Regions from separate parts of the Pseudomonas sp. TWI628 genome, predicted to be linked through region 3. Evidence: predicted binding sites of a transcription regulator. Region 3 holds the regulator's gene; each other region holds the start of a gene.
The links. The regulator FliA, encoded in region 3, starts transcription of late flagellar genes. The targets are predictions, from matches to a motif close to CTAAAGTTTNNNNNNNNNNNGCCGNTAA.
Positions count from the first base shown of each region.

Region 1: a site for FliA is predicted at 2,106-2,133, ahead of ABE528_RS15150 (methyl-accepting chemotaxis protein). Genes of this name have one in related genera too.
Region 2: a site for FliA is predicted at 1,608-1,635, ahead of ABE528_RS14500 (methyl-accepting chemotaxis protein). Genes of this name have one in related genera too.

Region 1 covers NZ_JBDJMM010000017.1:90,422-93,695, forward strand. Annotated here, with positions in the region: gene ABE528_RS15145 (amidohydrolase family protein) at 1-13, shown strand, start outside; gene ABE528_RS15150 (methyl-accepting chemotaxis protein) at 107-2,026, opposite strand; gene ABE528_RS15155 (MFS transporter) at 2,293-3,274, shown strand, end outside.
Region 2 covers NZ_JBDJMM010000016.1:109,426-112,699, reverse strand. Annotated here, with positions in the region: gene ABE528_RS14510 (NorM family multidrug efflux MATE transporter) at 1-466, opposite strand, end outside; gene ABE528_RS14505 (LysR substrate-binding domain-containing protein) at 621-1,547, shown strand; gene ABE528_RS14500 (methyl-accepting chemotaxis protein) at 1,735-3,274, shown strand, end outside.
Region 3 covers NZ_JBDJMM010000004.1:89,432-92,705, forward strand. Annotated here, with positions in the region: gene fleN (flagellar synthesis regulator FleN) at 1-827, shown strand, start outside; gene fliA (RNA polymerase sigma factor FliA) at 824-1,564, shown strand; gene ABE528_RS04370 (chemotaxis response regulator CheY) at 1,669-2,043, shown strand; gene ABE528_RS04375 (protein phosphatase CheZ) at 2,063-2,851, shown strand; gene ABE528_RS04380 (chemotaxis protein CheA) at 2,864-3,274, shown strand, end outside.

The DNA.
Region 1 (3,274 bases), on a different contig from region 3:
CGGGTTTGAATGATCGGGGGCTTTTACCGGCCCCTTCGCGGGTGCAGGCGAAGTCACTCTAAAAGATGCCCCGCTGCCGACACCGGCAGCAGGGCATTTTTGTCGATCAGAAGCGGAACCGGCTGATCATCTGCTGCAACTGCCCACCCAACCGCGCCAGCTCGACGCTGGACGCCGAAGTCTGCAGGCTGGCTTCAGCCGTCTGCTCGGAAATATCCCGCACCGTCACCACACTGCGGCTGATCTCTTCAGCCACCGCGCTCTGCTGTTCCGAAGCCGCCGCAATCTGCTGGTTCATCAGCTGGATCCCCGACACGCGCTGGGTAATCCCCTCCAGCGCTACCCCGGCCTCACGCACCAGTGCCACGCTGCTTTCGGTCAGGCTCTGGCTCTGCTCCATCAATTCGCTCACCGAGCGAGTGCCTTCCTCAAGGCTGCCGATTGCCGATTCGATCTCCAGTGTCGATGCCTGGGTGCGCTGTGCCAGGCTGCGCACTTCATCGGCCACCACGGCAAAGCCACGGCCTGCTTCACCGGCTCGGGCCGCTTCGATGGCGGCATTGAGCGCGAGCAAGTTGGTCTGTTCGGCCACGGCCTTGATCACGTCCATGACCTTGCCGATACGCTGGCTCTCGGTGCGCAGCGCCCCCATGGCCTCGCCCGTGGCATCCACCTGGCTGGCCAGGCGGCTGATCTGGGCCACGGCGCGGTTGACCACGCTGTCACCTTCGCGGGCTTCCTCGTCGGTGGCGCTGGCGGCCACGGAGGCCTCGCCGGCATTGCGCGCTACCTCGTGCACGGTGGCGGCCATTTCCTGCATGGCCGTGGCCACCTGGTCGGTTTCCACCTTCTGGTTGTTGGCACCGGCACTGGTCTGCTCGGTGATTGCCGAAAGCTCCTCGGTAGCGCTGGCAATCTGCGAAATGCCATCGCGCACCTGGGCAATCAGCTCGCGCAGGTTGCGGGTCATGCCCTGCAGGGCGTTCTGCAGTTGGCCGACTTCGTCGCGGCGGCGGCTGGCCGGTTGTTCGCTGAGGTCACCGGCAGCCACCTGTTCCATGGTTTTCAGTGCCTGGCGCAGCGGCTGGCTGATCTGCCGGGCAATACCCATGGCAGCCAGGGCACCGAGCAGCAAGGCGAGCAGGGTAGCGGCGATCTGCAGGGTGCGGGCGAAATGGCTGTCCTTGGCGACCCACACGGCCTGGTCGTCCAGCAGTTGACCGATGACACCATTAAGGGTCTCGATGTCGTTGGCCATGGCGGCGCGGTAGCCCACCAGGTTGCTGACCTCGCCACGGAACGCCTCGACGGCCTTCGCATAGGCGTGCACCTGTTGCTCCAGTTGCTGGAAATGCTGCGGGAAATTGCCGTTGAAGCGGGCGACCAGCCCAGGCAGGTCGTTCACCGTGCTGGCGATCTGGGCGTTCATCAGCTTCTCGGTCTCGGCGTTGGTGTTTCCGGTGTAGCCGCGAACGTGATAGCGCAGCAGGATCAGGTTTTCGCGGATCTGGTTGATGGCCTCAATGCGCACGAAGCGCTGCTCGGCATCGGGCAAGGCGCGTACCTGGTTGCGAATCTGCTCGATGCTGGCAAACGACTGGGTGGCCAGTTCGCCCATCTCCTTCTGTGCGGCGCGCATCTTCTCATAGGCGCGGAAACTGGCGGCCTGGTTGCCGCTGTAGCCCTGCAAGGCCTGATCGGCGGCATTGATCAGCGCATGGCTCTGCGCCTTGACCATCACCTCGCGCAGCTTGGCCAGCGTCGGCTTGAAGGCGTCCAGCGCAGCCTGCAGTTGCTTGCTCTCGGCTGGGGCGCCATTGGCCATGGCATGACGCAAGCGCGCTTCGCGCAGGTCGCCGAGGGCGTCGTTGAGGCGCGATACATCGCTGACTACCTCGCTGCGCCGTACCAGGCTGCCCAGGCCGTCCCAGCTGATCAGCGACTGCACCAGTGTCAGGCACAGCACCAGGCCGAAACCGAGTAAGAGTTTGTGGGCGATCTTGAGGTCGCCAAACCAGGTAAACATTACTGCCGAGCTCCTTTTCTTATGCGTTGGAGGAGACCTGAGGTCTGTTCCTTCTGTCAGATATAGTCATCTATATGAATTATCGGCACATGTAACAAAATCTGAACAGTGATTGGGCTGAAATTAATGTCACTGTGATATCAAATTGTGAGCGGGTTCCGGTGTTGCCCCGTGTTTCTTGCCAGGCACAGGCTTTCCCATGCAGATTTGTGGCTCGCAGCGCTTCGCGTGCCTCCAATGACAAAAGACACTCAGGAACAAGGACGATGAGTCACCCCTCGCAATTCACCTTGCTCGGCAAGCGGCGTTTCCTGCCGTTCTTCGTCACCCAGTTGCTGGGTGCCTTCAACGACAACCTGTTCAAGCAGTCGCTGATCCTGGCGATCCTGTTCAAGCTCAGCCTGGGCGACGGTGACCGTTCGATCTGGGTCAACCTCTGCGCGCTGCTGTTCATCCTGCCGTTCTTCCTGTTCTCGGCGCTGGGCGGGCAGTTTGGCGAGAAGTTCGCCAAGGACGCGCTGATCCGCGCGATCAAGCTGGCCGAGATCGTCATCATGGCGGTTGGCGCCATCGGCTTCGTCACCAACCACCTCACGCTGATGCTGCTGGCGCTGTTCGGCATGGGCACCCACTCGGCGCTGTTCGGCCCGGTGAAGTACTCGATCCTGCCCCAAGCCCTGCGTGAAGAAGAGCTGGTCGGTGGTAACGGCCTGGTGGAGATGGGCACTTTCCTCGCCATCCTGGTCGGCACCATTGGCGCCGGGGTGATGATGGCCCACGACAGTTACGCCACGGTGGTGGCCGGTGGCGTGGTCGGCACTGCCGTGCTGGGCTACCTGGCCAGCCGCTGGATCCCGAGGGCCGCAGCGGCATCACCGCAGATGACGCTGGACTGGAACATCTTCAAGCAGTCGTGGGTGATCCTGCGCATGGGCCTGGGGCAGACCCCGGCGGTGTCGCGCTCGATCGTCGGCAACTCGTGGTTCTGGTTCGTCGGCGCCATCTACCTGACGCAGATCCCGACTTACGCCCAGGAGTGGCTGCACGGCGACGAGACCGCAGTGACCCTGGTACTGACCCTGTTCTCGGTGGGCATCGCCCTCGGTTCGCTGCTGTGCGAACGCCTCAGTGGGCGCAAGGTGGAAATCGGCCTGGTACCGTTCGGCTCGTTCGGCCTGACCCTGTTCGGCCTGCTCTGGTGGTGGCACTCGGGTGACGTGCCAGCTGGTGACCAGCCGCACGACTGGC
Region 2 (3,274 bases), on a different contig from region 3:
GCCCCAGCGCGCTGGTGAAGCCGCGCAGGGCCATGAAAGTCAGGTAGCCGGGCAGGGCGAGTGGCAGCAGGGTGAGGAACTCGGCGGCCGAGTCGACGTTCTCCGGCTGCTGGCCGAACAGCAACAGCACCGGCTTCAGGTTCCACAGCACCAGTGCTGCCAGCAGCGCCAGGCCCCAGGCCAGCCACAGGCCGTTCTGCGCAAGGCGGGTAGCACCCTCGATGTCGTTGGCGCCCTTGCGAATGGCCACCAGCGTACCGACCGCGGCGATCACGCCCAGGCAGAAGATCGACACGAACGAATAGCTCGCCGCGCCCAGCCCGCCGCCGGCCAGGGCCTGCGGGCTGATGCGGGCCATCATCAGGGTGTCGGTGAGCACCATCAGCATGTGCGCCAACTGCGAGGCGATCAGCGGCCCGGCCAGGCGCAGCAAAGCCTTGAGTTCGGTGGTGGGCGCGACATGCATGGGTGTAGTCCTTGTGCCTGATCCTGTGAGCGAGGGACGATTCTGAGGCTTCGGTCAACTTTGCACAAAAGGATAAATGCGATGGTTGGCATGAGTTGAACTCATGTATGTATGATTCTGTGCATTCCATTCCACCCCCGGATGCCAGGTGCCCATGTCCCGTCAGCTGCCCCCCTTGTATGCACTGCGCGCATTCGAAGCGGCTGCGCGGCTGAGTTCGTTCACCCGTGCCGGTGAAGAGCTGTCGATTACCCAGAGCGCGGTCAGCCGGCATATCCGCACCCTCGAAGAGCATTTCGCTTGCCGGCTATTCGTGCGCAGCGGCCGCAGCCTGCAGCTGACCGAGGCGGCCAGGGTGCTGCTGCCCGGCGTGCGCGAAGGCTTCGCTGCACTGGAACGCGCCTGCGATACCTTGCGCGGGGAAGATGACATCCTGCGCATGAAGGCGCCGTCGACCCTGACCATGCGCTGGCTGCTGGCGCGGCTGAGCCGTTTCCGCCATTTGCAGCCGGGCAACGAGGTGCAACTGACCAGCGCCTGGATGGATGTCGACCATGTGGACTTCAACCAGGAGCCGTTCGATTGCGCGGTGTTGCTCAGCGACGGGGTGTTTCCGGCGGACTGGGAGGTGCGTCGGTTGTTTTCCGAGCTGTTGATCCCGGTGGGCGCGCCAGACCTGTTGAAGGAGGGGCCGTGGGATGAGCGGCGGCTGGCGGGTATCGAGCTGCTGCACCCCACCCCCGACAAGCGTGACTGGCGCGAATGGCTGGAGCGCATGGGGCTCAGCGACAAGGTGTCGCTCAAGGGCGGGCAGGTGTTCGACACCCTGGAACTGGGCATGATCGCGGCGGCGCGGGGGTATGGCATTTCAATGGGCGACCTGCTGATGGTCGCCGAGGATGTGGCTCAGGGGCGCCTGAGCTTGCCCTGGCCGACGGCGGTGCCCAGCGGCATGGATTATTACCTGGTGTGGCCGCGGACCCGGCCGGGTGGCGAGCGGTTGCGGCGCTTGAGTGTGTTTCTGCAGGAAGAAGCCGCAGCGGTAGATCTGCCCGCCGTGGAAATCCTGCCGACTCTCTGACTGCCGGCGCCAGGGCCGGTACAGGAATGCGAAAACGTTTGCGAATACCCCGGTCCGACACTCAAGTATTCAAGTGCGACGCCGATCTAGTGGTACCAGCGTCTCGGAAGAGGGCGCGCTTCCCGTCTCAACAAGCGGGTGGTCAGCGTGATCAGGACGATCCGGGCCTCTTGCCAGGAGCTTCTTCATGTCTCAACCGCGTGCCCGAATTGCCTCGCAACTCGGTGTCGCCCTCGCCATCGTGCTGGCGCTGGTGATTTCCGGCAGTACCCTGTTCGCCCTGCGTGCGCTGGACGACGCCAACCTCGCCACCCGCCAGGCCCACCTGGCCAGTGAAGCGCGACTGCTGGCCGACCAGCTCGATACCTTCCACGGTTCGCTCAAGGACAACACCCAGCGCCTGAGCGGCCTGTTCGAGCGCCGCTTTGCCTCGGGCCTGTCGCTGCATGCTGGCGAGACCGTGCAGGTCGCCGGCCAAAGCACGCCCGCCCTGTACCTGGGAGATCGGCTGCTGAACAACGATTTCCAGGTGGTCGACGAATTCCAGCAGATGACCGCTGGCATCGCGACCCTGTTCGTGCGCAGCGGCGATGACTTCGTGCGGATCAGCACCAACCTGAAGAAGCAGGACGGTACCCGCGCCATCGGCACCCAGCTTGACCGCCAGCACCCGGCCTACACCAAGCTACTGGCCGGGCAGATGTACGTCGGCCGCGCCGTGCTGTTCGAACGCAACTACATGACCCGCTACGTGCCGGTCAGCGACAGCAGCGGCCGGGTGATCGCGGTATTGTTTGTCGGCTTCGACTACACCGACGCGCAGAACGCCCAGTTCGCCAACCTCAAGCGTTTCCGCATCGGTGCAACCGGCTCGTTGGCCATTCGCGATCAACAGGGCCAATGGCTGGTGCCGCCGGCCAATGCCGACCAGGACTTGTTCAGCGCCAGTGCGCCGTTCGCCGAGGGCCCCTGGACCGTGGTCGCCAGCATGCCCAAGGCGGAGATCCGCGAGGTGACCTGGAGCGTCGGCCTGCGCCTGGCCATCGGCAGCCTGTTGGCGATGCTGCTGGCGGTGGCTGCCACCCTGTGGCTGCTGCGCCGCAAGTTGCGGCCGCTGGATGACCTGGTGCGCCAGGCCGAGGCACTGGGTGCCGGCGACCTGAATGCGCGCCTGAGCGTGACCAGCCATGACGAGATCGGCCAGCTGGCCCGCAGCTTCAACAAGATGGGCGAAGCGCTGGCGACCATGGTCGAGCACATCCGCAGCGCCTCCGAGCAGGTCAGCAGCCGCGCGCGGTCGCTGTCCGGGTTGTCTACCGGTGCCTGTGAAGGCATGGACCAGCAGTCCGGCGAGATCACCAGCATGGCCGGTGCGGTGGAGGAGTTCAGCGCGACCTCGATGAACATCGCCGACAACATGGCCGGTACCGAGCGCATGGCCCGCGTCAACGCGCAGCAGACCCGCATCGGCCGCAGTGCCATGGATGAAGCGTCGAGTTCGCTGCGGCAGATTGCCGAAGCGCTGGGCGGCACGGCCACGGTGATGGACAGCCTCGGTGCGCGTTCGCAGGAGATCGGCGGCATCATCAGCGTGATTACCGCGATTGCCGAGCAGACCAACCTGCTGGCGCTGAACGCCGCCATCGAGGCAGCGCGGGCTGGTGAGCAGGGCCGTGGCTTTGCCGTGGTCGCGGATGAGGTGCGCGGGCTGGCCGCGCGCACGCGCC
Region 3 (3,274 bases):
GCATGCATCCCGTACAGGTGATCGCCGTAACCGGTGGCAAAGGTGGCGTCGGCAAGACTAACGTTTCAGTGAACCTGTCACTGGCCTTGGCCGAACTTGGCCGCCGGGTGATGCTGCTGGACGCCGACCTCGGCCTGGCCAACGTCGATGTTTTGCTCGGGCTGACGCCCAAGCGCACCCTGGCTGATGTCATCGAGGGCCGCTGCGAACTGCGTGACGTGCTGTTGCAGGGGCCTGGCGGTGTGCGCATCGTGCCGGCCGCCTCCGGCACCCAGAGCATGGTGCACCTGGCCCCGGCCCAGCATGCCGGGCTGATCCAGGCCTTCAGCGAAATCGGCGACAACCTCGACGTGTTGGTGATCGACACGGCTGCAGGTATCGGTGACTCGGTAGTCAGTTTTGTCCGCGCCGCCCAGGAAGTGCTGCTGGTGGTGTGTGACGAGCCGACCTCGATCACCGACGCCTACGCGTTGATCAAGCTGCTCAACCGCGACTACGGCATGAACCGCTTCCGCGTGCTGGCCAACATGGCGCAGAGCCCGCAGGAAGGGCGCAACCTGTTCGCCAAGTTGACCAAGGTCACCGACCGCTTCCTTGACGTCGCCCTGCAATACGTCGGCGCCGTGCCCTACGACGAGAGCGTGCGCAAGGCGGTGCAGAAGCAGCGCGCAGTGTACGAAGCCTTCCCTCGCTCCAAGTGTGCCCTGGCCTTCAAGGCCATCGCGCAGAAGGTCGACAGTTGGCCGCTGCCAGCCAACCCGCGCGGGCACCTGGAGTTCTTCGTCGAGCGCCTGGTGCAACCCACCAGCGCAGGACCCGTGCTATGAATGCGAGCGGTTTCAAGATGTACAGCAAGGCGTCGAAAGACGCCCAGTTCGAGCTGGTGGATCGCTACGCGCCGCTGGTCAAGCGCATTGCCTACCACCTGCTGGCACGCCTGCCGGCCAACATCCAGGTCGAAGACCTGATCCAGGCCGGCATGATCGGCCTGCTGGAAGTGGCCAACAAGTACGACGCCAGCAAGGGTGCCAGCTTCGAAACCTACGCCGGCATCCGCATCCGCGGGGCGATGCTCGACGAGGTCCGCAAGGGCGATTGGGCACCGCGTTCGGTGCACCGCAATACGCGCATGGTCAGTGATGCGATGCGTGCCGTGGAAGCAAGAACTGGCCGCGACGCTAAAGATCATGAAGTTGCTGCCGAACTCCAATTGAGTCTCGATGATTACTACGGGATCTTGAACGATACCTTGGGTAGCCGCCTGTTCAGTTTCGACGACCTGTTGCAGGACGGCGAACACGAAGGGCTGCACGAGGACGGCGCCAGTGGCCAGGTCGAGCCGTCGCGCGATCTGGAGGACGAGCGCTTCCAGGCTGCCCTGACCGATGCGATCGCCAACCTGCCGGAGCGTGAGCGCCTGGTGCTGGCGCTGTACTACGACGAAGAGCTGAACCTCAAGGAAATTGGTGAGGTGCTGGGGGTCAGCGAATCGCGTGTCAGCCAGTTGCACAGCCAGTGTGCCGCGCGCCTGCGCAGCCGCCTGGGGGAATGGCGGGCACGTTGAGCCCGGGGTCGTTGCAGTCGTTTTCCACGTTGTACCGAATTTGAATACGCGTGCTCGGGGCCGAGCGCGTTTGAGACTGCTTGGAGGTCTACTTGAACAAAGACATGAAAATCCTCATCGTTGACGACTTTTCGACGATGCGGCGGATCATCAAGAACCTGTTGCGTGACCTGGGCTTCACCAACACCGATGAAGCCGACGACGGCACTACCGCGCTGCCGATGCTCGAAAGCGGCCATTACGACTTCCTGGTGACCGACTGGAACATGCCGGGCATGTCCGGTATCGATTTGCTGCGCAAGGTGCGTGCCCACGATCGCCTGAAGACCATGCCGGTGCTGATGGTGACCGCCGAAGCCAAGCGCGACCAGATCATCGAAGCGGCCCAGGCCGGCGTCAATGGCTATGTGGTCAAGCCGTTCACCGCCCAGGTGCTCAAAGAAAAGATCGAGAAGATCTTCGAACGCGTCAACGGCTGAGTCACGTCAGGGGGGCGCCATGGAATCAACACAGACGTCTTTGGGGGAGTTCGAGTCGACCCTGAAGAAACATGCCGAGGAACTGGTCGAGAGCCTGGAACGGGGGCGTTTCGGTGAGGCGGTGCAGCTGATTCATCAGCTCAACCAGACCCGCGACCGTGGCCTGTACCAGGAAGTCGGCAAGCTCACGCGTGAACTGCACAGCGCGATCGTCAGCTTCCAGATCGACCCGCAGATGCCGCAGGCCGAGGAAGTCTCGCAGATTACCGATGCCACCGAGCGCCTGTCCTACGTGGTCAAGCTCACCGAGGGTGCCGCCAACCGCACCATGGACCTGGTGGAGGAGAGCACCCCGGTGCTCAACGACCTGGCAGCCGAGGCGCAAGGCCTGAGCGTCGACTGGCAGCGCTTCATGCGCCGCGAAGTCGCAGCGCCGGAGTTTCGCGAGCTGGTCAAGCGCGTCGACAGTTTCCTGACGCACAGCGCCGAGGGTAACCGCAAGGTCGCCGGCCACCTCAATGACATTCTGCTGGCTCAGGACTATCAGGACCTGACCGGCCAGGTGATCAAGCGCGTCACTGCGTTGGTCACCGAAGTAGAAAGCAATCTGCTCAAGCTCGTGCTGATGGCCAGTCAGGTCGACCGTTTTGCCGGTATCGAACATGACCACCAGCAGCTGCGCGCTGAAAAAGATCAAGAAAAACATCCGACTCGGGGTGAAGGTCCGCAGATTCATGCCGATAAGCGTGAAGACGTTGTGTCCGGTCAGGACGACGTCGACGATCTGCTGTCCAGCCTGGGTTTTTAAGGAGCACGTTTAATGAGCTTCGGCGCCGATGAAGAAATCCTTCAGGATTTCCTGGTAGAAGCCGGCGAAATTCTTGAGCAACTGTCCGAGCAACTGGTCGAGCTGGAAAGCCGGCCCGACGATGCCGACCTGCTCAATGCGATCTTTCGCGGTTTCCACACTGTAAAAGGGGGCGCCGGCTTCCTTCAGCTGAACGAGCTGGTGGAGTGCTGCCACATCGCCGAGAACGTGTTCGACATCCTGCGCAAAGGTGAGCGCCGGGTCGACGCGGAACTGATGGACGTGGTGCTTGAGGCACTGGATACGGTCAACAGCATGTTCGGCCAGGTGCGTGAGCGCACTGAAGTGACCGCGGCTACGCCGGAGCTGCTGGCAGCCCTGTCGCGCCTGGCCGAACCTGCCAGCGCCGATGCCCCGGCAGCC